Regions from separate parts of the Microbacterium sp. K41 genome, predicted to be linked through region 1. Evidence: predicted binding sites of a transcription regulator. Region 1 holds the regulator's gene; the other holds the start of a gene.

Region 1 (15,962 bases):
CTCCGGCACCCATGCGCGATGGGCCTGCTTGGCCGCCTCGCGCACGATCGTCGCCCAGCGCTCGCGACCCTTCGCCGCCTTGGGCCCCTCCCAGCGCGAGATGCTGCGACCCGCCTGCCACGGCACGATCTCGTCCACGCCGAGCTCGCACGCCGCCTGCACCGCGAGCTCGTCACGGTCGCCCTTCGCGAGCGCCTGCACCAGCACGACCCTCGGCGACGGCGACGGCGACACCGCGCGCTCCTGCACGCGCACCTCGACGCGCGACGGCGAGACCTCCTCCGCGACGCCGGTCAGCCACACGCCGCGGCCGTCCCCCACCGTCACGGCCTCGCCGACGCGCAGCCGACGCACCACGGCCGCGTGCTTCGCCTCGGCGCCGGTCAGCGTGACCACGTCGCCGACGGCCGCGCCTCCCGCCGTCTCGACAAGGAAGTGGAGCGCCACGATCAGTGTCCGCGGAACCGGTCGCGCAGCTTCGAGAACAGCCCCTGCTGGAACTGGGCGAGCTGCGGGGCCGGAGCCTTCGCCTTCTTCGCGAAGTCCTCGATGAGCTTGCGCTGCGACGCGTCGAGCTTCGTGGGTGTCACGACCTGCACGCCCACGCGCAGGTCGCCGCGCTGGGTGCCGCGCAGCGGCGTGATGCCGCGGCCCTTGATCGTCAGCACGTCGCCGGACTGCACACCGGGGCGGATCTCCAGGTCGACCTCGCCGTCCAGGCCCTCGATCGACGTGTCGGTGCCGAGGATCGCATCGGTCATCGACACCTCGAGCGTCGCGAGGAGGTCGTCGCCCTCCCGGCTGAACGCGGGGTGCGGGGTGACCGTGACCTCCACGTACAGGTCGCCGTGGGGGCCACCGGCGCGACCGACCTCACCGGAGCCGGGCAGCTGCAGGCGCAGTCCGGTCTCCACGCCGGCGGGGATGTCGAGCGACACGGTGCGCCGCGAGCGCACGCGCCCCTGTCCGCCGCACGTGCCGCACGGATACGGGATGGTGGTGCCGTAGCCCTCGCACGTGCCGCACGGCTGCGAGGTGACGACGTTGCCGAGCAGGCTGCGCACCTGACGCTGCACGTGGCCGGTGCCGCCGCAGATGTCGCACGTGACGGGCGAGGTGCCCTCCTGGCAGCACGAGCCCTGACACGTCTCGCACAGCACCGCGGTGTCGACCTCGATGTCGCGGTGCGCGCCGAACACGACGTCGCCCAGCTCGAGCGTCACGCGCACCAGGGCGTCTTGACCGCGCTCGCGCCGCGACCGGGGCCGGGCTCCGCGGCCACCGCCCTGCGCGGCGCCGAAGAACGTCTCGAAGATGTCGCCGAACCCGCCGAAGCCGCCGAAGTTGCCCGCGGCGCCGTCCCCGCCGCCCATGTCGTAACGGCGTCGCGACTCCTCGTCGCTGAGCACGTCGTAGGCGTGGGTGACGAGCTTGAACCGCTCTGCCGCGTCCTCGCCCGGATTCACGTCCGGGTGGAGCTGCCGCGCCAGTCGGCGGTACGCCTTCTTGATCTCATCCGTGGAAGCGTCCCGGGACACCCCGAGAACCTCATAGTGGTCCGCCACAATCGCCCTTCTGCGTGTTCCGTGGGGCCGCGTCAGCGGCCGGCCTCGTCGTCGTCGAGCATCCGCGACAGGTAGCGGGCCACCGCCCGCGCCGCCGCCAGGTTGCTCGGATAGTCCATGCGCGTCGGCCCCATCACGCCGACGCGCGCCGTTCCGGTCGGTGCCGCGTAGTCGCTCGCGACGATCGACGCCTCGCCGAGACCGAACGGCGCGTTCTCGGTGCCGATGCTGGCCGCCAGGCCGTGCTCGTCGGCCACCATCTCGCTCATCAGCCGCAGCAGCGTCACCTGCTCCTCGATCGCCTCGAGGAGGGGGTGGATGCTGCCGCGGAAGTCGTGCTCGCGGCGGGCGAGGGTCGCCGCGCCCGCCATCACCAGTCGCTCCTGACGGAACCCGCCCAGCTCGTCGACGAGGACGCCGGCGAGAGTGCGCAGCACGCGGTCGCGCGGCGTCTCCTCCGCGGCCAGCAGGGTCTGCAGCCGCTCGGACGCCTCCGCAATCGCCTGTCCCGTGATGAGCGCGGAGAGCCGGGCGCGGAGCACACCGAGATCGGCCTCGTCGATCGCATCCGGCAGCACGGTCATCCGCTGCGAGACGCCGCCGGCATCGGTCACCAGCACGGTCAGGAGACGGTTGGGGGCCAGCGCGACGAGCTCCACGTGCGTGACCCGCGCGCGGGCGAACGACGGATACTGCGCCAGCGCGACCTGACCCGTGAGCTGCGTCAGTACCCGCACCGTGCGCGCCATGAGGTCGTCGAGGTCGGCGGGGTCGGCGAGGAACGACTCGATCGCCGAGCGCTGCGCCGAGGAGAGGGGACGGAGCTGGGCGAGGTGGTTGACGAAGACGCGGTAGCCCTTGTCGGTGGGCACGCGACCGGACGACGTGTGGGGGGCGGTGATGAGCTCCTCGTCTTCGAGCTGCGCCATGTCGTTGCGGATCGTCGCCGCGGACACCCCGAACGAGTGACGGTCGACGATCGATCGGCTGCCCACCGGCTCGTGCGTCTCGACGTAGTCCTGCACGATCGCGCGGAGAACCTGGAGTCCTCGCTCTGTGACCATGGCCCACCCCTTCCCGCTGACGACCGGACGCTGGCACTCTGACACCCTGAGTGCCAATCCTACCGCGTACGACCGGGAGTTCTCCGAACCCGCGCGCCGATCACTCAGTCGGTGAGCTCGCGCACCACCGCGTCGGCGAGGAGGCGTCCGCGCAGGGTGAGCTGCACGCGCCCGCGGATCGCCGCCGCCGCGTCGATCAGGCCGTCCGCGATGAGTCCGGCCACGCGGGGGCGGTTCGCCGCGGGCAGGTCCTCCACCGCGATGCCCTCGCGGATGCGGCTGAGCAGCAGGATGCGCTCGAGCGTCTGGGCCTCCACGTCGGGGCGCTCCCGTCCCGCCGCCGGAGACGCGGACGCCGCGAGCCGCTGCGCGTAGGCGGCCGGATGCTTCACGTTCCACCAGCGCAGTCCCGCCACGTGGCTGTGCGCGCCGGGACCGAAGCCCCACCAGTCGCTCCCCCGCCAGTACGCCAGGTTGTGCCGCGACCGCTGCTCCGGCGTGCGCGCCCAGTTGCTGACCTCGTACCACTCGAAGCCCGCCGCGGCCAGCCGCTCGTCGGCCAGCTCGTACATGTCCGCCTGCAGGTCGTCGTCGGGGGTAGGCACCTCGCCGCGACGGATCTGCCGCGCGAGCTTCGTGCCGTCCTCGATGATCAACGCGTACGCGGAGATGTGGTCCGACTCGAGCTGGAGGGCCGCATCGAGCGACGCCTCCCAGTCGGCGAGTGACTCCCCCGGCGCGCCGTAGATGAGATCGACGCTGACGTCCAGTCCCGCACCCTTGGCCGCGGCCACCGCCGTCCGCACGTTCTCCGGCTGATGCGTGCGATCGAGAGCGGCGAGCACGTGCGGCACCGCCGACTGCATGCCGATCGACAACCGCGTGACGCCGGCCTCCGCGAGGGTGCGCGCCACCTCGGGCGTCACCGTGTCGGGGTTCGCCTCCACCGTCACCTCGGCACCCGGCGCCAGCCCGAACGCCGCGGTCGCCGCGCCGAGCATCCGCGCGAGGTCGCCCGGGGGCAGCAGCGTCGGCGTGCCGCCCCCGAAGAACACCGTGTCCATCGGTCGCAGCGCCCCCGCGGCCTCCAGCACGCCGCGAGCGAGGGCGATCTCGGCGATCAGGGTCGACGCATAGTCCTCCTGCTTCGCGCCGCGCAGCTCGCTCGACGTGTAGGTGTTGAAGTCGCAGTAGCCGCAGCGCACGCGGCAGAACGGCACGTGCAGGTACGCCGAGAACGGGGTGTCGGCAGAGATCGGCAGGTCGTCGGGCAGGCGGCCGTCGGCGGGAGCCGGATCGCCGAGGGGAAGCGGTCCCGCCATCAGACGGGGGTCGCGTACAGCGGGGAGATCGCGCGCAGGTACCGCGCGAACAGCTCGCGGCGGCGCCGCTTCATGAGGGCCGGGATCAGGCGGTAGACGAGCGCGTTGGGCGCGTCGAACGCGCGCACCGTGAACCACACCTCGTCGTTGTCCTCGCGCCAGTCGACGTCGAACGACTCCTCGCCGCTGACGACCGAGCCCCCGATCGTCCCGAGCACGAAGCCGATGCGCCGTGTCTCCTCGGTGACCGAGATCACGCGCAGCTCGGAGTCGGCGCGCATGCCGCCCACCCGACCGCGCAGGTGCAGCGTCATCCCGGCGCCGACGAACGGCATGCCCTCCGCGTCGTAGCGCGGCTCGACATCGCGCTTGCTCGGCGCGATCGGGTTGCCCTCGGCGTCGAAGCTGACCCCGGCGTACGCGGGGCCCGGGGCGGGACGCACGTCTTCCACCGAGAGTCCCGCTGCGCGCTGCGCCGTCCACGACAGCAGGGCCTCGCCCGCCGTCTGGAACCGCTCCTCGCCGCTGCCGATCCGCCAGGACTCCTCCGCCGGGATGCTGCGCTCCGGCGGGTACTGCATCAGGTCGGGGGCGTGGGTCGCACCCACGGCCGCATAGTCCACCGTGTCGTCTCGGAAAGTCCCGCGCCGCATGAGATCCAGCCTACTTCGGGTTCCCTGGGCGAACACCCCCCGCACCACGGGAGCGCCCAGGATCGCCCGGGTTACTTCTTGTCCTTGCCCTCGACGTCGCCGGAGAGCGCCGCGATGAACGCCTCCTGGGGGACCTCGACGCGGCCGACCATCTTCATGCGCTTCTTGCCCTCCTTCTGCTTCTCGAGGAGCTTGCGCTTGCGGGTGATGTCACCGCCGTAGCACTTGGCGAGCACGTCCTTGCGGATCGCGCGGATGGTCTCGCGGGCGATGATGCGCGCACCGATCGCCGCCTGGATCGGCACCTCGAACTGCTGACGAGGGATGAGCTTGCGCAGGCGCTCGGCCATCATCGTGCCGTACGCGTAGGCCTTGTCGCGGTGCACGATCGAGCTGAAGGCGTCGACCTTCTCGCCCTGGAGGAGGATGTCGACCTTCACCAGGTCGGCCTCCTGCTGACCGGAGGGCTCGTAGTCGAGCGAGGCGTACCCCTGCGTCTTGGACTTGAGCTGGTCGAAGAAGTCGAACACGATCTCGCCGAGCGGCATGTTGTAGCGCAGCTCGACGCGCTCCTCCGAGAAGTACTCCATGCCCAGCAGCGTGCCGCGCCGCGACTGGCACAGCTCCATCACGGTGCCGACGTAGTCCTTGGGCAGCAGGATCGCCGCCTTCACCATCGGCTCCGACACCGAGCCGATGCGCCCATCGGGGTACTCGCTCGGGTTCGTGACCGTGACCGTCTCGCCGGTGTCGCTCGTGACGACCTCGTAGATCACGCTCGGCGCCGTGGTGATGAGGTCGAGGCCGAACTCGCGCGCGAGCCGCTCCGTCACGATCTCCAGGTGCAGCAGGCCGAGGAAGCCGCAGCGGAAGCCGAAGCCGAGCGCGACCGAGGTCTCCGGCTCGTACTGCAGCGACGCGTCGGAGAGCTTGAGCTTGTCGAGGGCCTCGCGCAGTTCCGCGTAGTCGCTGCCGTCGATCGGGTAGATGCCCGAGAACACCATCGGCTTCGGGTCGGTGTAACCGGGGAGCGCCTCAGCGGCGGGCTTGCGCGCGTTCGTGATGGTGTCGCCGACCTTCGACTGGCGCACGTCCTTCACGCCGGTGATGAGGTAGCCCACCTCGCCGACGCCGAGGCCCTTCGTGGGCGTCGGCTCGGGGCTGGACACCCCGACCTCGAGAGCCTCGTGGTTGGCGCCGGTCGACATCATCTGGATGCGCTCGCGCGGGGAGAGGCTGCCGTCGACCATGCGCACGTAGGTGACGACGCCGCGGTACGCGTCGTACACGGAGTCGAAGATCATGGCGCGGGCGGGAGCCTCGGCGTCTCCGACCGGCGCGGGGATCTCCCGCACGAGGCGGTCGAGCAGATCCTCGACGCCGACGCCGGTCTTGCCCGAGACGCGCAGCACGTCTTCCGGCTTGCCCCCGATGAGGGAGGCGAGCTCCTTCGCGTACTTCTCCGGGTCGGCCGCCGGGAGGTCGATCTTGTTGAGGACCGGGATGATGTGCAGGTCGTTCTCGAGCGCCAGGTAGAGGTTGGCGAGCGTCTGCGCCTCGATCCCCTGTGCGGCGTCGACCAGGAGGATCGCCCCCTCGCACGCGGCGAGGGAGCGCGACACCTCGTAGGTGAAGTCCACGTGGCCGGGGGTGTCGATCATGTTCAGCGCGAACGTCTCGCCGTCGATCTCCCAGGGCATGCGCACGGCCTGGCTCTTGATGGTGATGCCGCGCTCGCGCTCGATGTCCATGCGGTCGAGGTACTGCGCCCGCATGTCCCGGTCCGACACCACTCCGGTGATCTGGAGCATGCGGTCGGCGAGCGTCGACTTGCCGTGATCGATGTGGGCGATGATGCAGAAATTGCGGATCTGCGCAGCCGGCGTCGCGGCAGGCTGAAGCGGGGTGAGAGCGCGTGGGGACATGTCCCGTCGATTCTACGGTGAGGGGCAGGGGAATCCCCATTCGGGGACATCGGTGATAGTCTCCCGAAGTTGCCCGGGATCAATCCGTGACACCGGATCCCGTAAGCGATACGACTCCGTCACAGACTCCGTGAGGGCTGTCGCGTCGCGCAGAACGGCGGATGGCGCCCGATTCATCCGCCCGGCTCAGCGTTGCGTCGGCGGATCCCGAGCGCGTCTGGAGAAGAGAAAGACAATCCCCCTTGATCAAGTACCTCGCACGCCGCGCCCTCGGCTGGCTGCTCATGATCGTGGTCGCGACGAACCTCACCTACTTCCTCGCGTGGGGGTTCCTCGATCCGCGCAGCAACTACGTGGGCCGTCGTCCTCCGCTCAGTGAAGAGCAGATCAACAACCTCCTCGTGCCCCGCAACCTCAGCGACACCGTGCCGCTCATCGAGCGCTGGTGGAACTGGTTCACCAGCATCCTCCTCCGGTGGGACTGGGGGGTGAGCCCGACCGGCGGCTCCGTCAACGAGCAGGTCGCGTACCGCATGTGGGTCAGCGCGGAGCTCGTGCTCGGCGCGACGATCATCACCACGATCCTCGGCATCGCGCTCGGCGTGTACACGGCCTCCCGCCAGTACAAGCTCGCCGACCGCATCGGCCAGGCCACCAGCATCATCACGCTGAACATCCCGATCGTTGTCGCGGCCTTCGCGATCGTGCTGCTCGCGATCGGCCTCAACAACGCCACCGGCACGCGCATCTTCTATGTGACAGGGAACGCCAGTCAGGGGGTCGAGGGCTTCTTCCCCACCCTGATAGATGTGCTGCAGCATCTGACGCTGCCGACCATAGCCCTGGTGCTCACGGGCTACGCGAGCATCCACTTCCTGCAGCGCTCGCTGCTGCTGGACAACATCAACGCCGACTACGTGCGCACCGCTCGCGCCAAGGGCCTCACCAAGCAGCAGGCCATCCGCAAGCACGCGCTGCGCACCTCGCTGATCCCCGTCGCCACGCAGGTCGCCTTCACGATCCCCGCCATCTTCACCGGTGCGGTCCTGACCGAGACGATCTTCGCGTGGAACGGCATGGGCAAGTACTTCATCGAGACCATCTCGAAGAACGACATCCACGGAACCGTCGCGATCGCGGCCTTCGGCGCGGTCCTCACGGCGATCGGCGCGATCCTCGCCGACATCGCCGTCGTGGTCCTCGACCCGCGTGTGAGAGTGAGCTGACATGAGCACCGACATGCTCGACCCGACCATCCACCCGGACCCCGCGGCCGCCGGCCCCGAGACCACCCGCGTCGCGACGAAGCGCCTGTCGAAGTGGAGCCTGTACTGGCGGCGCTTCTCCCGCAACCGCGGTGCGCTCATCGGCCTGGTGATCTTCGTGCTGCTCGTGCTGTTCGCGATCTTCGGCCCGCTGATCGCGCGCTACGACCACGTGGAGCTCGACTTCCTGAACCTGAGCACCCCGCCGTCCACGGAGCACTGGTTCGGCACCAACAACGCCGGCAACGACCTGTTCGCGCAGGTCGCGGTCGGCCTGCAGCGCTCCCTCATGATCGCGCTCACCGTCTCGATCGGCGTCACGATCGTGTCGGCCCTGGTCGGCACGGCCGCGGCCTACTTCGGCGGCTGGACCGAGCGCATCTCGCTCCTGGTGATCCACTTCATGATGGTGATCCCGAGCTTCCTGATCCTCGCGATGATCTCGAACAAGGCCGGCGGAGACTGGCGCGTGATCGCGCTCATCATGATCTTCGTGATCGGGTGGTACTTCCCCGCCCGCGTCATCTGGACCATGGCCCTGTCGCTGCGCGAGCGCGAGTACGTCAGCGCGGCCCGCTACATGGGCGTGGGCGGCATGAAGATCGTGCTGCGCCACCTGCTGCCGAACATCGGCTCGCTCCTCGTGATCAACTTCACCCTCGGCGTCGTCTCGGCCGTCGTGACCGAGACCGGTCTGTCGTTCCTGGGCTTCGGCGTCAAGATCCCCGACGTGTCGCTCGGCGCGCTGATCGGTGCCGGCTCGAGCTCGCTCACCACGGCCCCGTGGCTGTTCTACTTCCCGGCGGCGGCGCTGACCCTGCTCACGGTGTCGATGGCGTTGATCGCCGACGGCCTGCGCGACGCCCTCGACCCGACCTCGGCTGCAGGAGGCCGCGCATGACCAACGTCCTCTCCGTCCGCGACCTCAAGGTCAGCTTCGCCTCCGAGGCCGGCCGCGTCGACGCCGTGCGCGGCGTCTCGTTCGACCTCGAAGCCGGCAAGACCCTCGGCATCGTCGGCGAGTCCGGCTCCGGCAAGTCCGTCACCTCGCTCGCGATCATGGGGCTCCTCGACGAGAACGCCAAGGTCACCGGCTCGATCATGTACGACGGCAAAGAGCTGATCGGCATGAGCGACAAGCAGCTGTCGGTGATCCGAGGCAACGGCATGTCGATGGTCTTCCAGGACCCGCTGACCTCGCTCACCCCCGTCTACACGGTGGGCGACCAGCTCATCGAGGCCCTCACGGTGCACCGCAGCCTGTCGAAGAAGGATGCGTGGGACCGCTCGGTCGAGCTGTTGAAGCTCGTCGGCATCACCGAGCCGGAGCGGCGCATGAAGTCGTTCCCGCACGAGTTCTCCGGCGGCATGCGCCAGCGCGTGGTGATCGCCATCGCGATGGCGAACAACCCCAAGCTCATCATCTGCGACGAGCCGACCACGGCCCTCGACGTCACGATCCAGGCGCAGATCCTCGATCTGATCGAGAAGGCGCAGGACGAGACCGGCGCCGCGGTGATCATGATCACGCACGACATGGGCGTGGTGGCCCGCACGGCCGACGACGTGCTGGTGATGTACGCGGGCAAGCCCGTGGAGCAGGCGCCCGTGCACGAGCTGTTCCACAAGACGCGCATGCCGTACTCGATCGGCCTGCTGGGCGCGATCCCGCGCGTGGACAAGGGCGACAAGCAGCCGCTCACCCCGATCAAGGGCAACCCGCCGCTGCTGATCGACCTGCCCGACGCGTGCCCCTTCGCCGACCGCTGCCCCATCGTGATGGACGCGTGCCGCGCGAAGGAGCCGGAGCTGCTCCCCGTGGCCACCGGCTCGGGCGACCTGCACCGCGCCGCCTGCATCCGCTCGCACGAGATCGAGGACGGCGGCCTGCTGGGCGGCCTCCCGATCTACCCCGTGCGCGCGGTGCCGGAGAGCGACCTCACGCGGCTCCCGCGCGAGGAGCGCCCGGTCACGCTCGAGGTCAAGAACCTCACGAAGACCTTCCCGCTGCTCAAGGGCGCGTTCCTCAAGCGCAAGGTCGGCGAGGTGCAGGCGATCAAGGGCATCAGCTTCGACGTCCGTGAGGGCGAGACGATGGCCATCGTCGGCGAGTCCGGCTCCGGCAAGACCACGACCCTGCTGCAGATCATGGACATGGTCAAGCAGAGCGAGGGCGACATCGTGATCGCCGGCACCAGCGTCAACGACATCCACAGCCGCAAGGTCGAGCGGGCGCTGCGCCGCGACATCCAGATCGTGTTCCAGGACCCGATGGGCGCCCTCGACCCGCGCATGACGGTCGCCGACATCATCTCCGAGCCGCTGTTCGCGATCGGCACGCCCAAGGAGGAGGCGCACCGTCGCGTGGACGAGCTGATGGACCTCGTCGGCCTGAACCCGGCGCACAGCGACCGCTTCCCCCAGGCGTTCTCCGGCGGTCAGCGGCAGCGCATCGGCATCGCCCGCGCCCTGTCGACGAACCCGAAGATCGTGGTGCTCGATGAGCCGGTCTCGGCGCTCGACGTGTCGATCCAGGCCGGTGTGATCAACCTGCTCGATGAGCTGAAGGTGAAGCTGGGCCTGTCCTACCTGTTCGTCGCGCACGACCTGTCCGTGGTGCGCCACATCGCCGACCGCGTGGCCGTGATGTACCTCGGCGAGTTCGTGGAGCACGGCGACGTGGACGACGTGTTCGACAACCCGCAGCACCCGTACACGCAGGCGCTGCTGTCGGCCATCCCCGTCCCCGACCCGGATGTGGAGCGCACCCGCCAGCGCGTCGTGTTCGACGCGGCGACCATGTCGACCAAGCCGGCGACGGTCTGATCGCCGCGGTCGCGGGGTTGCTGGTCACCGTCCGATAACGGTTAGGCGCGATTCACTCCGGGGCGGTATGCCGGTCGCGACCGCGAACTATTCTTCCCTTTATGAAACGCCGAAAGGCGAAAGGAGCACCATGAAGAACAAGAAGTTGCTGGGGGCGATCGCGATCAGCGGCGCCCTGGCACTCGCCCTCGCGGGTTGCGCGAGCGGGTCCGGAAACACCGGTGGCGGGGACAACGGCGGCGACAAGGTCGAGACCAAGTCCGCCGACTACAACCCCCAGGACCGCAGCAACCTGCAGGAGGGTGGCGAGGTCAACTTCCCGATCAACGAGATCCCCGAGCAGCTGAACGCCTTCAACGGCGACGGCAGCGCGGACACCGTGCGTCTGTGGTCGTGGTACATGCCGCAGATCCTGCTCGTCTCGCCGGAGGGCGAGGTCACGAAGAACGACGCGTACCTCGACGCCTACGACATCGGCGAGAAGGACGGCAACACCACCATCACGTTCACGTTCACGGACGAGGCCCACTTCAACGACGGCACGGACATGGACTGGACGGCCATCGACGCGACGTGGAAGGCCAACCGCTCCTACGACGAGGGCTTCACCCCCAACGCGACCGACGGCTACAAGCAGATCAAGAGCGTCGAGCAGGGCGACTCCGCCAAGACCGCGGTCGTCACCTTCGACGGCATCTACGCCTGGCCGTCCATGGCGTTCCTGACCGGTGGCGTGCTGCACCCGGCCGTCGCCGACCCGACCGTCTTCAACGAGGGCTTCATCGGCAACATGCACCCCGAGTGGGGCGCCGGACCGTACACGGTCGACACGTTCGACCCGAACGGCGGCTTCGTCTCGTTCAAGCCGAACCCCGAGTGGTGGGGCAACGCACCGCTGCTCGACTCGGTGACCTTCACGGCGATGGAGCCGGACGCCGCGATCAACGCCTTCAAGAACGGCGAGATCGACATGGTGGGCGCCAACACCAACGACCGTCTGAAGCAGCTGCAGGACGTCGACGACACCACGGTGCGTCGCGCGCAGCAGACCGCGAAGACGATCATCATGGTCGACGCCGACAAGCCGCAGTTCGAGGACATCGACGTGCGCAAGGCCTTCTTCATGGGCATCAACATCGACCAGCAGAAGCAGATCGCGTGGAACGGCCTCGGTTACGAGGAGCCGGCCGCCGGTTCGCTGAACATGTATGCGTTCCAGGACGGCTACTCCGACTCGTTCGCGACCGCCGGTCTGAAGAACGATGTCGACGCCGCCAAGAAGCTGCTCGACGACGCCGGCTGGACCGAGGGCGACGACGGCATCCGCGAGAAGGACGGCGAGAAGCTGTCCATCACCTACCCGGTGTTCGGTGAGGACCCCACGCTCGAGGCCCTCGCGAAGTCGCTCCAGGCGCAGCAGAAGGAGATCGGCATCGACGTGCAGATCGACGTCCGCCCCTCGGCCGACTTCTCGAACGACCTGACGTCGAAGAACTGGGACGCGGTGTCGCTCCGCTTCACCGACTCCGACCCGTTCGGTCCGGCTTGGTTCTGCCAGCTCTACTGCTCGGACAGCCAGCTGAACCTGTCGGGCACCGGCACGGCCGAGATCGACAAGCAGATCGCCGACGAGGTCGAGTCGCAGAAGGACGCGGAGTCCTGGACCGCCGCCTCCATGGAGCTCGAGCCGAAGATCATCGAGCAGACGTGGGGCGTCATCCCGCTCTACAACGGCCCGTCGATCTACGTGGTCAAGAACGGCCTGGCGAACCTCACGCCGGAGCCCTACGTGGGCCTCGACCTGTTCGGCGTCACGCCGGTCGAGAACGTCGGCTGGGAGAAGTAACACCCTCTGACACATCTCGTGTCGACGCGGGGTCGGTGGTTCGCCACCGGCCCCGCTTCTTTATGCTGAAGAAGTGAGCGTCCAGACCGTCCTCGTGCACGGCATCCGCACCTCGGCGACCATGTGGCGCTCCCAGGTGGCGTACCTGGAGGAGCACGGGCACCCCGTGACCGCGCTCGATCTTCCGGGCCACGGCTCCCGCATGGCGGAGGACTTCACGCTGCACGAGGCCCTCCACACGATCGATGCCGCCGTGCGCGCCGCCGCCGAGCGCGGACCCGTGCTCCTGGTCGGGCATTCGATGGGCGGACTGCTCTCCCTCGCCTACACCGGGGGCGCCGAGCGTCCTCCGGTCGCCGGGCTCGTCGCGGCCGCCTGCACCTCGCTCCCGCAGGGTGCAGGGCTCCGCGCGTACCGACTGTTCGCGCGGGCCGTCGACTCGCTCCCCGACCGCGGCCTGTGGCTCACCCGGCAGATGCTCGCCGCCACGATCCCCGCCGAGAACCGCGCCGACTTCCAGGCCGGTGGCTACGCGCTCGACATGCAGGACACCGCGCTGCGCAGCCTGGCCGCGCTGGACGTGGCCGCCGCCGTCCCGCGCATCGACGTGCCCCTGTGGTTCGTGAACGGGCAGTATGACCAGCTGCGCCTGAACGAACCGCTGTTCCGCCGGCTCGCACCGCACGCGGAGCTCATCGTGGTCCCCCGCACCACGCACCTGGTCACGGCCATGCGACCCCGGGTGTTCAACGCGGTGCTGGCCCTCGCGATCGCCACCGTCGAGGCGCAGGCCGAGGACTCATGAGCGGGCGGGCTGCCGTGCGAACGCCGTGAGCAGGCCCCCCACGAGCGACAGCACCGCAGCGGCGAAGAAGACGAGCCAGAAGCCGCCGACCAGCGCCACCAGCCCCGCCCCGAGCACCGGGCCGATCAGCTGACCGAGCGCCGCGGTGACGTTCACGATGCCGAGGTCGCGGGCGTGGTCCTGCTCGTCCGGCAGCAGGTCGGCCGCGAACGCGAGTCCCACCGTGGAGAAGGCGCCGTAGCCGAGCCCCATGAGCGCCGCGGCGACCATGGTCATCTCGAACGTGGGCACCAGCACGATCGCCACTCCGGACGCCGCCTGCACCACGGTCGCGGCGACCGTGAGCGTGCGGCGCCGCCCCGTCCGGTCGGATACGAGGCCGGTGACCACCGAGGCCAGCACCACGAACACCGTGTAGACGACGATCAGCAGCAGCAGGTTGTCCTGGGCGGTCGTGTTCTCCTGCCCCAGCCCGTGCAGCAGGAAGAACAGGAACAGGGCGGTGCCGAGCGCGTTGCCGACGTTGGTCGCCAGCCGACCGGACAGCATCCAGGCGAAGTCTCGGTCGCGCAGCGAGGCCAGCCGGGGGCGTCCGGCATCCCGGGGACGCAGCGCCTCGGTCGTCGGCGGGTCGGGCAGCAGGAGCGCGGCCACCGACCCCGCGATCGCGATCACCGCGGCCAGGAGCAGGTAGCCCGACACGATGTCGAGTCCGAGGAGCACGACCAGCCCGACGCCGAGCACGATCCCGACCGCCTGGGCGGAGCCGACGGCGGCGGAGGCGGCCCCCCGCTGCGTGGTCGGAAGCTGATCCGCGATCAGGGCGGTGAAGGCGGCCGACGACACCGCGACGCCGATCGAGACACCCACCCACCCGGCACCGACCGCCCAGGGTCCGGTCGCGAACCCGGTCAGCACCAGGCACAGGGCTGTGAGCCAGACGCCACCCAGCGCCCACGGGCGTCGGCGGTGCCGTCCGGCGCGCGCCCGATCCGACAGGGCACCGGCGGCCGGACCGGCGACGATGCCCGCCAGTCCGCCCACCCCGAGCACGAGGCCGGAGGACACGACCCCGCGGATCCAGTCGTCCTCCGGGGTATCGAGCTGCAGCGGGAGGAGCAGCTGCACCGGGGTGAGCTGCACGGTCCAGATCGCCAGCCACGCCAGCGTGAACAGCGACATCCACCGCGCGCCGGCCCGGACGCGGTGCGTCGCCGGAGCCGCGGTCATCGCCGCGCCGCCGACGTCGTGGCACCGGTGCGGACGGAGGCGATCAGGTCGCGGTACCAGTCGTACGAGGCCTTCGGGGTGCACTCCCCCGTGGCGAAATCGACGTGCACCAGTCCGAAGCGCTGGGTGTAGCCGTCGGCCCACTCCCAGTTGTCCAGCAGCGACCACACCGTGTACTCCTCGACCGGCACTCCGGCGTCGATGGCCTCGGCGACCGCGGCGATGTGCCCCGACAGGTAGGAGATCCGGTCGGCGTCGTCCACGCGGGCCGCCGTGTCGGGCTCGGGGAAGGAGGCACCGTTCTCACCGATGATCACGGGCGGCAGCTGCGGGTGCCGGGCGTGCAGGTCGACCAGCAGGTCGCGCAGGGCGGACGGCATGATCGGCCACTCCTGTCCGAAACCCGTCACCGGCACACCGGGGGTCGGCACGATGTCGAACGGGATGGGTCCTCCGGCGGTGGATGCCGTCACGGTCGTGGGGTTGTAGAAGTTGACGCCGTAGAAGTCGATCGAGCCGCCGATCGCGGTCAGGTCGCCCTCCTCGACGGGCAGCGGCGGCAGCCCGAGCGCCTCGAGGTCGGGGTACGCGCCGTCGAGCAGCGGGGTGCTGAAGATCCGGTTGTGCAGAAGGTCGTAGACGAACGCCGCCTCGTGGTCCTCAGGCGCATCGTGCAGCGGGAGGACCCAGGTGTGGTTGTTGACCAGTCCCACCGCCGTAGCCCCCCGCGTGCGCAGCGCCGCCGCGGCCCGCGCGTGTGCCAGCAGCTGGTGGTGCGCGGTGGGCAGCGCGTCGAACAGCAGCTGCTTACCCGGCGCGAGGGCACCCACGGCATAGCCCTGGAGCGTCGTCATCGCCGGCTCGTTGAGGGTGTACCAGTGCGCGACGCGGTCGCCCAGGCGGTCGGCCACGATCGCCGCATACTCGCCGGATCGCTCGGCGGTGTCGCGCGCGAGCCACCCGCCCGTCTCCTCCACGGTGCTCGGCATCTCCCAGTGGAACAGCGTGGGGAACGGCGTGACGCCGCGCTCCAGCAGCAGATCGACGAACCGGGAGTAGTGGTCGAGGGCTGCGGTGTTCCCGCGCCCACGTCCGTCGGGCTGCACCCGCGCCCACGGGATCGAGAAGCGGTAGCGGTCGAGGCCGAGGGCGGAGGCGAGGTCGGCGTCACGCTCGGGATGGCGGTAGCTGTCGCAGGCGGGGTCGGCGGTGGAGCCGTCGACGATCGCGCCGGGAGCTTCGAGGTAGTCGTCCCAGATCGAGCGCCCTCCCCCGTCGGCGGAGCGCGAGCCCTCGATCTGGAGCGCCGAGGTCGCCGCAGACCAGCGGAGCCGGCCGAGCGCGGGGGAAGGAACGGAGGCGGGGGTCATGGGGCTCCTTGACGTCGTTGTCGGGTCAGGATGATTCTGCACCCGGTACCACTCCGAGCGCGACGCAGTTTCGCGGACGCGGCCTCGTTTC
Region 2 (11,530 bases), on a different contig from region 1:
CGAGACCGGCGTTGAGGGCGATCTGCTTGAGCGGAGCCTCGATCGCCACGCGGACGATGTTCGCACCGGTCGCCTCGTCACCCTCGAGGGACAGGGCGTCGAGCGCCTTGGTGCCGGACTGGATGAGCGCGACGCCACCACCGGGGACGATGCCCTCCTCGACGGCCGCCTTCGCGTTGCGCACGGCGTCCTCGATGCGGTGCTTGCGCTCCTTGAGCTCGACCTCGGTTGCAGCGCCCGCCTTGATGACGGCCACGCCACCGGCGAGCTTCGCCAGGCGCTCCTGCAGCTTCTCGCGGTCGTAGTCGCTGTCGGTGTTCTCGATCTCGCGACGGATCTGCGTGACGCGACCCTCGATCTGGTCGGCCTCGCCGGCACCCTCGACGATCGTGGTCTCGTCCTTGGTGACGATGACCTTGCGGGCACGACCCAGCAGGTCGAGCGTCGCGTTCTCGAGCTTCAGGCCCACCTCTTCGGTGATGACCTGGCCGCCGGTGAGGATCGCGATGTCCTGCAGCTGCGCCTTGCGACGGTCGCCGAAGCCGGGAGCCTTGACGGCGACCGACTTGAAGATGCCCTTGAGCTTGTTCAGCACGAGCGTCGCCAGAGCCTCGCCCTCGACGTCCTCGGCGATGATGACGAGCTCCTTGCCGTCCTGGATCACCTTGTCGACGATGGGCAGGAGGTCCTTGATGTTCGAGACCTTCTGGTTGGCGATGAGGATGTACGGGTCCTCGAACACGGCCTCCTGGCGCTCCGGGTCCGTGACGAAGTACGGGTTCAGGTAGCCCTTGTCGAAGCGCATGCCCTCGGTGAGCTCGAGCTCGGTGCCGAAGGTCTGCGACTCCTCGACGGTGACCACACCCTCCTTGCCGACCTTGTCGATCGCCTCGGCGATCAGCTCACCGATGGCCGGGTCTGCCGCCGAGATGGACGCGGTCGCGGCGATCTGCTCCTTGGAGTCGATCTCCTTCGCGCTGCTCAGCAGCTCCTCGGTGATGGCGGCGACGGCCTTCTCGATGCCGCGCTTGAGGGAGATGGGGTCGGCGCCGGCCGCGACGTTGCGCAGACCCTCGCGGACCAGGGCCTGGGCGAGCACCGTGGCGGTCGTCGTGCCGTCACCGGCGACGTCGTCGGTCTTCTTGGCGACCTCCTTGACGAGCTCCGCGCCGATCTTCTCGTACGGGTCGTCCAGCTCGATCTCCTTGGCGATGGAGACACCGTCGTTCGTGATCGTGGGGGCGCCCCACTTCTTCTCGAGCACGACGTTGCGACCACGCGGGCCGAGGGTCACCTTGACCGCGTCGGCGAGGATGTTGAGGCCACGCTCGAGGCCGCGGCGGGCCTCCTCATCGAAGGCGATGATCTTTGCCATGAGTTTTGTCGTCCCTCCTGGACGTAGACGGTGGGTTTAGCACTCAGAGTGAGAGAGTGCTAACGCCATTCTGGCACTCGACACCATCGAGTGCAAGCCGCGTCGCCCGCCTGTGGAGGGGCGTCAGGGAGCGGGAGTCTCCTCGGACTGCTCCGGCGCCGACGCTGAGCGATCGAGGCCGATCACGACGGTGAGCTGCTTGCCGCCCGTCTCGTTCAGATCGGCGTAGAAGTCGTCCTGCTTCACCGCAGCGCCGCCGATCACCCCGGCGAGACCCACGGCCGCCTGCTCGTCCGCGTCGTCGACGTAATAGATGGTCGTCGTGGCGAAGTCGTCGCTCGCGCTGTCCGTGGCGAACACGATTCCCGCCGGCCAGCCGGCATTGATGAGAGTGTCACGCATCTGGTCGTCGAGGCCGGAATCAGGGGTCGCGTTGAGGATCATGACCGAGTAGCTCGGGTCGATCACACCCGTCTCCTCCGGTGTCGGCACCGCGCTGGGGCCTGCCTCGGGGAACAGCTCGATGCGCCCCATGACGACCAGCGAACCGAAGATCCCGGCGATGATCAGGACGAGCGCAGCCACGAAGGACCACAGCAGGACCACCCAGCCGTTCATGCCCGGAGCCTCCGCGCGGTGGGCCCCGACGCGTCCGGAGGCGCGGGGAACGTCATCGAATCGGTCACGGGAGGGCTTGGACACCCCTCGATGCTAGCGGCACGACGCTGGCAATCCGCGACGGAGGCCAGCGAGCGGAGCGAAGCGGGTCCGTCAGCCGACGAAGCCGGGCATGCGCGCCGCCCGTCGGGTGCCCCGGGTGTCGCGGAGCCGTCGCAGCCGCCGCACCAGGACCGGGTCGAACGCCAGGGCCGCCTCGGAGTCGATGAGTCGTCCGAGCAGCTGGTAGTAGCGCGCCGCGCTCATGCCGAGGGTGCTGCGGATGACCTCTTCCTTCATGCCGCCATGCCGCGGCCAGGCGGCTTCGAGGGCGAGGATCGCGCGGTCGCGTTCCGTGAGGTCTCCGAGCATGGCTCCAGGTTAGGACGCGGTGACGTCATCGCCCGCGCGCCACTCCCACCATCGCCCGAGCGGGTCGGCCGCCGCCCGCACCCTGCCGTCGAGCGCGACCACGAAGCCGGACCATGTCGTCGCGTCCACGGACGGCCGCCACACGTCGAGCAGTCCGGGTGGGTCGATCGTGATCCATCGCGCCGGCAGCCCCTGGATCTGCGCGACGAGAGCCTCGCGCGCACGGCGGGGGATGTGGACGAGCACCCCGGGCGTCGTGACGACGGGGGTGGCACCCACGGGCACCAGCGCCAGGAGCTCCTCGAGCCTCTCGGCCGCGTCGCCGGCGAGCAGCAGCGGTGGATCGGCTGCGACGATGTCGAGCGCGGCCTCGATGCGGCGCTCGCGCCCGGACTCCCCCGGCCACACGAGCCCGCGCAGCCACCGCCGGTCTCCGTCGTCCGCGGCATCGAGCGGTGCGAGATCGATGCCGCCCCGCCACACGACCTCGGGCAGGCGAACACTCGGCATCGTCCCCGTCACCCGACTCTGCAGCACGACCGGGGAGGGACCGTCGTGCGGGTCGACGGCGAGCCGTTCGGAGCCCTCGGCCGTCACGTAGCGATACGAGTACCGGTCGGGGTACAGGCAGAGACCGGCCGATGCACCGAGCTCGAGAAGCGCGATCGGCCCCTCGATCTCGGAGAGGACCGGGAGCAGCGCCGCCAGCCGCAGCGGCTCGTTCGTCTGTAGGGACCGCGTCGCGCACTCGGTCACGAGCACGTCGGCGTGCGCCAGGACGAAGGCGCGCCACGCCGCGTAGCCCTCGAGCGGGGCGCCCAACAGCCGGGACACCGCGAACACCAGCGGTGGCTGGCGATGCGTCTCCGGGAGGCGACGCAGCACATCGCGCAGCTGCTCGTCATCGCTGACGCCGGCCGCCCACTCCCCGTACAGGGCGCTGCGCCCGGGGGCCTCGTCGTGCGCGAAGCGGTCATAGCGCTCCCGGATCGGGTCGGTCATGCGTCCATTCTGACGCGCAGCGCCGAGACACCGCCGCAGCGTGGAGAATGGAGAGGACCCGAGGAGGACGCAATGTCGTACAGCGTGGACAAGACCGAAGACGAGTGGCGCAAGGAGCTCGGCGAAGAGCAGTACGCGGTGCTGCGCCAGGCCGCGACCGAGCGCGCCTGGACCGGAGAACTGCTCGACGAGGAGCGCGCCGGCCTGTACACGTGCGGAGCGTGCGGCGCCGAGCTGTTCAAGAGCGGCACCAAGTTCGACTCCGGGTGCGGGTGGCCCAGCTTCTACGAGTCGATCCGGCCCGACGCCGTGGAGCTCCTGGAGGACGACAGCCTGGGCATGGTGCGCACCGAGGTCCGCTGCGCCGCGTGCGGCTCGCACCTCGGGCACGTGTTCCCCGACGGCTTCGGCACTCCCACGGGCGACCGCTACTGCATGAACTCGATCGCGCTGAACTTCACGCCAGACGAGTCGTGAGCGCGCTCGACGCCGTCCGCGCACGACAGTCCTGGTCGAAGGTCGGAGACACCGCGCCCGGGCGGGAAGAACTGCTGACCCTGGTGGCCGCGGCCGGACGCGTCGCCGATCACTCCTCGCTGCGACCGTGGCGGTTGATCGAGCTGCGCGGCGCCGATCGAGAGGCCCTCGGAGCAGCGATCGCCCAGGCGCAGGGCGACGACTCCCCCTCGACGAAGCCGCTGCGCGCCCCCCTGCTCATCGCGGTGGTGGCCAGCTACCAGCCGAGCGAGAAGGTGCCGCGGTGGGAGCAGGAGGCCGTCGCCTCCGGCGTCGCCCACGTGCTCAGCCTCCTGCTGGACGAAGCAGGGTGGGGTGTGATCTGGCGCACCGGACATTACACGCGGTCGCACTCGGTCGCGGCGATGCACGGCCTCGCCGACGACGAGGAGCTGCTGGGCTGGCTGTACGTCGGCGACAAGCCGCCGGGGAAGTCGCCGGGCCGACGCAAGGCCGTCGACGCGCGCAGACTGCTGACGCGTCTCCCCTCGACCCAACCGGCCGTCGCCGCCGCCGAGCCCGCCGAGAACGAGAAGAAGGCCGAGGCGAACGCGGAGAAGAAGGCCGAGGCGAACGCGGAGAAGAAGTCCGCCAAGAAGGCGAAGAAGAAGGCGAAGAAGGCCGCCAAGAAGGCGAAGAAGAAGGCCGCGAAGGAGAACCCCGCGTAGTCACCGGCGACGACGCCGCGGCACTGCCACGACGACCGACGCCACCGCGACGACGACCATCGCGATCACCTGCCACAGCGCCGGTCCCGCCTCCGCAGGCCACAGCACGTCGATCACCACCGAGGTCACCAGCTGGCCCAGCACCGAGCCGAGCCCCATCAGCAGCACACCCGTGTGAGCCACGATGAACGCGCCGAGCAGGATGTAGGCGGCACCGAGGAACCCGCCGAGGTAGAGCCACGGCTCGGCCGGGAGGGGGTCCGGCGCTCCGCGCAGCGCGACGCTCAGGGCCGCGGCGACCGCGAGCACGACCGTCCCGGCGATGAAGCTCATGAGCGTGGCGGCGATGGGCGACTGCACGCGCTGCGCCAAACGCCCGTTGGTCGCGGCCTGCCAGGCGATGCCCACTCCCGCGAGGAACGGCAGCACCAGCATCCACAGCGGAGCGGACGCCAGGACGTCGCCCGACAGGGAGATCGCGACCGCGGCGAGCGCCAGCGCCCCACCGAGCAGGCGACCGGGGGTCACCGCGACGACGCCCGCGGGCCCGAAGCCGATCCGGTCCAGCACCAGGCCGTGGAGCGTCTGCCCCGCCACCACGCCGACCGTGAACAGCGAGACGCCGAGGACGCCCGCTGTGAGCCCCTGCGTCGAGACCGTGAGGGCCCCGCACGCGCCGCCGAGGATCATCCAGAACGGGACGGAGCGCCCGCGGATCCCCCGCCATAGCCGTACGGCACCGCGACGGGCGAACGGCAGGAGCGCGATCACGACCGCGAGCGCCACGAGCCCGACCGAGAAGGAGAGGAAGCCCGCGACGATGCCGTTGTCGACCCGTACGCCCAGCACCCCGTTGATCCGCGCCTGGATGGCCGTCATGACGCCGATGGCGACGGCTCCGCCGAGGGCCAGGGGCGCGGGGAGTCGACGGGCGTCTGTCACCCGTCGACCCTATCCGACCCCCGGAACCCGACGGCCCACGGTGCTCACGGTGCTCACGGTGCTCACGGTGCTCACGGCGCAACATGGTGGCCCCGGACAGCACCCCGCGCAAGCGGTCTCTCATCCATCCGGGGGAGGATCCGGAGCGCGCGGAAAGGTACCGCGGGCGGACGCGTGCGGCGGCGGTCGTCCGTAGCGTGGACGACATGATCACAGCAGAAGGCCTCACCAAGAGGTTCGGAGACAAGACGGCCGTCGATGACGTGTCGTTCACCGTCCAGCCGGGCACGGTCACCGGGTTCCTCGGCCCGAACGGCGCAGGGAAGTCGACGACGATGCGCCTGATCGTCGGGCTCGACCGGCCCACCTCGGGTCGCGCTGCCGTCGGCGGGCGCGAGTACCGCAAGCTCCGCGCCCCGCTCACCGAGGTCGGGGTGCTCCTCGACGCGAAGGCCGTGCACACCGGACGCACCGCCCGGAATCACCTGCGGGCGATGGCCGCGACCCACGGCATCCCCGACTCGCGGGTCGACGAGGTGATCGACCTCGCCGGCATCGGGTCCGTCGCCCGCAAACGCGCCGGGAAGTTCTCCCTGGGCATGGGCCAGCGGCTCGGCATCGCCTCCGCACTGTTGGGCGACCCGCACACGCTGATCCTCGACGAGCCGGTCAACGGTCTCGACCCCGAGGGCGTGCGCTGGGTGCGGCAGTTCGTGCGCCACGCCGCCTCCGAGGGGCGGACCGTGCTGCTGTCGAGCCACCTGATGAGCGAGATGGCGCAGACCGCCGACCACGTAATCGTGATGGGGCGCGGGCGTGTCCTCGCCGATGCTCCCCTCGCGGACCTCGTGCGGTCGTGGACCAGGAACACCGTCCGGGTACGCACACCGCGTCCCGCGGAGCTCGCCGCGGCCGTGGGGGCGCCGGACGTCGAGATCGTCAGCTCCGCGCCGGATCTGCTCGACATCGTCGGGCTCCCCGCGGCACGCATCGGCGACCTGGCCGCTGAACGGGGGATCCCCCTGCACGAACTCACCCCGACCACCGGTTCCCTCGAGGACGCCTATCTCGCTCTCACGGGCGACGCCGTCGAGTACCGCACGAAGGAGCTCTCATGACCACGCAGGCCCCCGTCGCCACGACACCGCGCGTCGACACCGGTCGCCGGCTCACCTTCTTCCGGGCCGTCCGCAGCGAGACCATCAAGCTCACCACGCTGCGCTCCACGTGGTGGTCCATCGCGATCGCCGCCGTCCTCACGATCGGCATCGCCATGCTGATCGCCCAGGCCGTAGACGTTCCGGGGTTCGAACCCATCCAGGCCGTGGTCATGCCGATCCAGTTCACGATGCTGTTGGCGGGCATCATCGGCGCGATCGCGGTGACCGGCGAGTACTCGACCGGCATGATCCGCTCGACCCTCACGGCCGTTCCGGTGCGCGGGGCCGTCCTGCTCGCGAAGTCGCTCGTGCTGGCACTGTTCCTGTTCGTGTCCTCGCTCGTGATCTTCGGGGTCGCGGCCGTCGCGGTCGGGATGATCGTCGGCGCCCGCGATCAGAGCATCGACTGGTCCGACCCGTCGGCGTCGTTCCTGCCGATCCTGGTCGCATCCCTGTCGATGTCGGTGTTCGCACTGATCGGCGTCGCGTTCGGGTTCATCCTGCGCTCGGGCGCCGGCGCGATCGCCGCGACGGTCGGCCTGCTGTTCGTGCTGCCGATCGTCGGGAACTTCTTCTCGATGGCCGGTGAGGCGTGGGCGTGGGTGGTGGACGCCGCGACCTATCTTCCGGTGGCGGCCGCGCAAAGCGCGATCCTCCCGGGTGAGGGAGCGGCGCTCGAGGCCCCCGTCGCCTTTCTGACGCTCGCTTGCTGGGTGGTCGGAGCGCTGCTGGCCGCATGGGCGGTCCTGCGCACGCGCGACGCGTAGAGTCGGCCCGTGAGGAGAACGCGCAGCCGCAGCGACTCGATCCGTGAGGACGAGGAGCTGCGGCTTCCGCGTCCGCCCGGGGTGTTCCGACGTTTCTGGGCGCGGCACCCCGTGGTCGCCGACGTCCTCCTCGCGGCGCTCTGCGTCCTGCTCACGCTGACACCGGCCGCGCGTCTGGACGCTCTGCCGGAGCCGTGGGCCGTCGTCCGTGCGATCGTCTGGCCCCTGGCCGTCCTCGCCGCCTGTGCCACGCTGCTGTGGCGGCGGCGGCTCCCGCTGCTCCCGGCGGTCGCGGCGTATGCACTCGACGTGTTCTTTCTGCTCGCGGGTTCTCCGGGCAGCAGCCCGCTGCTCCTGATCGCGGGCTTCTCCCTCGCCGTCCACGGGTCGTCGCGCGCGGCCCGGGCGGCCTTCGGCTGGGGTGTCGCTGCGGTGTCGGCGGTCGCCGGCGCGCTGCTGCTGACCGGTGGCGTCACCCTCCAGTCGGGCCTCAACACGGTCCTGAGCACCGTGGTCCTCGGTCTCATCGGCACTCTGATCGGCGTGAACGTCGGCAATCGCCAGCGATACATCGACGCGGTGATCGACCGATCGCGGCAACTCCTGGTCGAACGCGATCAACAGGCCCAGCTGGCGGCGGCCGCGGAGCGCGCGCGGATCGCCCGCGAGATGCACGACATCGTGTCGCACTCGCTGACGGTGATCGTCGCCCTGTCGGAGGGTGCGGCCGCGACCCCCGATCACACGCAGGCCCGCGCGGCAGCCTCGACCGCTGCCGAGACGGCCAGGAGCGCGCTGACGGAGATGCGATCGATGCTGGGCGTGCTGCGCGACGACGACTCGCCGCTCCCCCTCGCGCCGGTCGAGCCCGCCCAGCCGCGGGAGACGGTCGAAGCCGCCCAGCGCGCGGGGTACCCGGTGACGCTCACGGTGACGGGCACCGCCGACGTCCCGCCGTCCGTCGCCCACGCACTGGGCCGGATCGTGCAGGAGGGGGTGACGAACGCCATGCGCCACGCTCCTGCCGTCTCGATGATCGGTGTCTCGATCGGCTATTCCGACGACGAGGTCCGCGTCGAGGTGGTCAACGACGGCGTCTCCGGCACCGACGTCGGCGCGGGCGGCTTCGGCCTCCGCGGACTCACCGAACGCGCGGCGCATGTCCACGGCCGGCTGCACTCCGGACCGGACGGTCCCGGCCGATGGCGCCTGCACGCCCGACTGCCCCTCAGCCCGGTCGTCCCCGCGACGACACCCACCCCGGAGGACCCCTCATGACATCGCCGATCCGCGTGCTCCTCGTCGACGACCAGGAGCTGATCCGCCTCGGCTTCCGGATGGTGCTCGAGTCCGAACCCGACATCGTGGTCGTCGGGGAGGCGAAGGATGGCCGCGCGGCGATCGCCCAGAGCGCGGCCCTTGCGCCCGACCTCGTGCTCATGGACATCCGGATGCCCGAACTCGACGGCATCGCCGCCACGTCGGCCATCGTGCGCGACCACCCGGAGACCCGCGTGCTCGTGCTCACGACCTTCGACCTGGACGAGTACGCGTTCGGGGCGATCCGCGCGGGAGCGAGCGGGTTCCTCCTCAAGGACGCGCAGCGCCACGAGATGCTCGCAGCGGTGCGGGCCGTGCACCGTGGGGACGCCGCGCTCTCCCCCCGCATCACCCGCCTGCTGCTCGAGCACGTGGGGCCGCGGCTCGGATCCGGGACACCGGCGGAGCCCGACCGCGCGGATGCGTCCCGCTACGCCTCGCTGACCGACCGGGAGCAGGAGGTGTTCCTGGCGATCGGTCAGGGCCTGACCAATGCCGAGATCGCGCGCGCTCTCTATGTGGGCGAGTCCACCGTCAAGACGCACGTGGGCCGGGTGCTGGCCAAGCTCGACGCCCGCGATCGCATCCACGCGGTCATCCTCGCGCATCGGCTCGGACTCGTCGGCGACTGACGACTCAGGCGGTGGAGGTCGGCGTCCACGCCGAGACATCGTTCAGACGGTGCACCTCGTCGGACGACAGCTCGAGCCGTGCGCCCTCCAGCAGGTCGGGCACCTGATCCACGGAGCGGGCGCTCGCAATCGGGGCGACCACGGTCGGCTGGGCCCGGAGCCAGGCGAGCGACACCGCGGCGATCGAGGTTCCGCGGGCGTGCGCGACCTCACCGAGCGTGTCGAGGACGCGCAGGCCCTGGTCGGTGGCGTAGCGCGCGGCACCCGCGGCCCTCGGCGACGCCTCGCCGCTGGCGTCGGTCGAGCGATACTTCCCGGTGAGGAACCCACTCGCCAGGGCGTAGTATGGCACCAGCCCGAGTCCGAACTCCTCGGCGACCGGGATGATGGTGTCTTCCACGACGTTGCGGTGCACGAGGTTGTAGTGCGGCTGGATCGCGATCGGCTGCGCGACCCCGAGCCGCCCGGCGATGTCGACCCACTCGCGAATGCGCTCGGCCGAGTAGTTCGACACCCCCACGTGTCGCACGAGGCCGTCGCTGACCAGCTGGCCGAACGCGGCGACCGTCTCCTCCAGCGGAACGGTCTCGTCGTCGAAGTGCGCGTAGTACAGGTCCAGCTCGTCGACGCCCAGCCGCGTCAGTGACGCCTCCGCTGCGGCGCGCACCGTGGTCGCGGAGAGCCCGGAGAAGTCCGGATGCTGGCTCACCTTGGTCGCGACGACGACACCGCGCGGACGGCGCGAAGCCAGCCACTCCCCGATGATCTCCTCACTCTCCCCGCCCCGATTCCCCGGTACCCACGCACTGTACGAGTCCGCTGTGTCGATGAAGTCGCCGCCACCGTCGACATAGGCGTCGAGGACGGCGAAGGATGCGTCGCGATCGGCGGTCCAGCCGAACACGTTGCCACCGAGGGCGAGGGGGAAGACGTCGAGGTCACTGCTGCCGATACGGGTCATGCTCATCACAACCGCGATCGCGATACTCGGCATTCCCGCGTGACGCCGCTCCGTCACCGTCGTTACGCGGCGGACTCGCCCTGGTCGTAGATCTGCGACGGACGCCCGACGAGACGGCTGTCCGGCGCGTGTGCGACCCGCGCGTCCTTTCCGTCGTATTCGAAGCGCGACAGCACGTAGCGGATGGCCTCGAGCCGTGCGCGCTTCTTGTCGTTCGAGCGCACCACGATCCACGGCGTGACCGGGGTGTCCGTGTGGAAGAACATCGCTTCCTTCGCCGTGGTGTAGTCGGCCCACCTGTCCATGCTCGCGATATCGGTGGGGCTCAGCTTCCACTGCTTCACCGGATCCTCGCGACGGCGGTCGAACCGGCGGCGCTGCTCCGCCTCACCCACCGAGAACCAGAGCTTGATCAGCCGGATGCCCGAGCCCACCAGCATCCGCTCGAATTCCGGAGCGGTTCGGAGGAACTCCTGGTACTCCTCATCGGTGCAGTACCCCATGACGCGCTCGACCCCGGCGCGGTTGTACCAGGAACGGTCCATGAGGACCATCTCACCGCCGGACGGCAGATGGGCCACGTACCGCTGGAAGTACCACTGCGTGCGCTCGGCGTCGGTCGGCTTGTCGAGAGCGACGACCCGGGCCCCGCGAGGGTTGAGATGCTCCATGAAGCGCTTGATGGCCCCGCCCTTGCCGGCTGCGTCGCGCCCCTCGAACAGGACCAACACCCGCTCCGCGCTGTGCTTCACATGCGCCTGCAGCTTGAGCAGCTCGATCTGGAGGAGGCGCTTCTCGGTCTCGTATTCCGCGCGGGAGAGCTTTTCCGAATACGGGTAGCCCTGCTGCCACTCGGGAACGTCCATCGTCAGCCTCCTGCGAACGGGGCGGCCGTAGGAGGCCTGAACAGATGCGCGCAGGTGGCCGGGGCGGGGTGCCGGCCACCTGCACATAAGTAACATAACACTCGCCAAAGTGTTACGCAAATGGCGCGACCGCGGCAGTGCACGAGCTCCCCATACCTACCTCTAGGTATGGCATGATCCTTCTATGAGCACAGATGCGAGGGAATCCCTGCTACGCGCGGCGCAACAGCTGTATGCCGCCAACGGGGTGGCGGCGACCACCCCGCGGCAAGTCATCGAGCGAAGCGGTGTG

Evidence for each region. The regulator HrcA, encoded in region 1, represses chaperone genes, less so after heat shock. The targets are predictions, from matches to a motif close to TTNGCACTCGNNNNNNNCGAGTGCNAA.
Region 2: a site for HrcA is predicted at 1,412-1,438, ahead of groL (chaperonin GroEL). Genes of this name have one in related genera too.

The regions. Positions count from the first base shown of each region.
Region 1 is NZ_SSDO01000443.1:33-15,994, forward strand. It holds partial or broken gene DW309_RS13995 (RsmE family RNA methyltransferase) at 1-447, opposite strand, end outside; gene dnaJ (molecular chaperone DnaJ) at 450-1,565, opposite strand; gene hrcA (heat-inducible transcriptional repressor HrcA) at 1,598-2,629, opposite strand; gene hemW (radical SAM family heme chaperone HemW) at 2,734-3,951, opposite strand; gene DW309_RS14015 (DUF1990 domain-containing protein) at 3,951-4,604, opposite strand; gene lepA (translation elongation factor 4) at 4,676-6,529, opposite strand; gene DW309_RS14025 (ABC transporter permease) at 6,772-7,755, shown strand; gene DW309_RS14030 (ABC transporter permease) at 7,757-8,695, shown strand; gene DW309_RS14035 (ABC transporter ATP-binding protein) at 8,692-10,620, shown strand; gene DW309_RS14040 (ABC transporter family substrate-binding protein) at 10,751-12,466, shown strand; gene DW309_RS14045 (alpha/beta fold hydrolase) at 12,540-13,271, shown strand; gene DW309_RS14050 (MFS transporter) at 13,266-14,501, opposite strand; gene DW309_RS14055 (glycoside hydrolase family 1 protein) at 14,498-15,871, opposite strand.
Region 2 is NZ_SSDO01000533.1:33,326-44,855, forward strand. It holds gene groL (chaperonin GroEL) at 1-1,375, opposite strand, end outside; gene DW309_RS18900 (LytR C-terminal domain-containing protein) at 1,499-2,077, opposite strand; gene DW309_RS18905 (DUF3263 domain-containing protein) at 2,147-2,404, opposite strand; gene DW309_RS18910 (DUF2332 domain-containing protein) at 2,414-3,406, opposite strand; gene msrB (peptide-methionine (R)-S-oxide reductase MsrB) at 3,479-3,883, shown strand; gene DW309_RS18920 (nitroreductase family protein) at 3,880-4,590, shown strand; gene DW309_RS18925 (DMT family transporter) at 4,591-5,502, opposite strand; gene DW309_RS18930 (ABC transporter ATP-binding protein) at 5,739-6,650, shown strand; gene DW309_RS18935 (ABC transporter permease) at 6,647-7,459, shown strand; gene DW309_RS18940 (sensor histidine kinase) at 7,469-8,737, shown strand; gene DW309_RS18945 (response regulator) at 8,734-9,411, shown strand; gene DW309_RS18950 (aldo/keto reductase) at 9,416-10,372, opposite strand; gene ppk2 (polyphosphate kinase 2) at 10,435-11,238, opposite strand; partial or broken gene DW309_RS20250 (TetR/AcrR family transcriptional regulator) at 11,423-11,530, shown strand, end outside.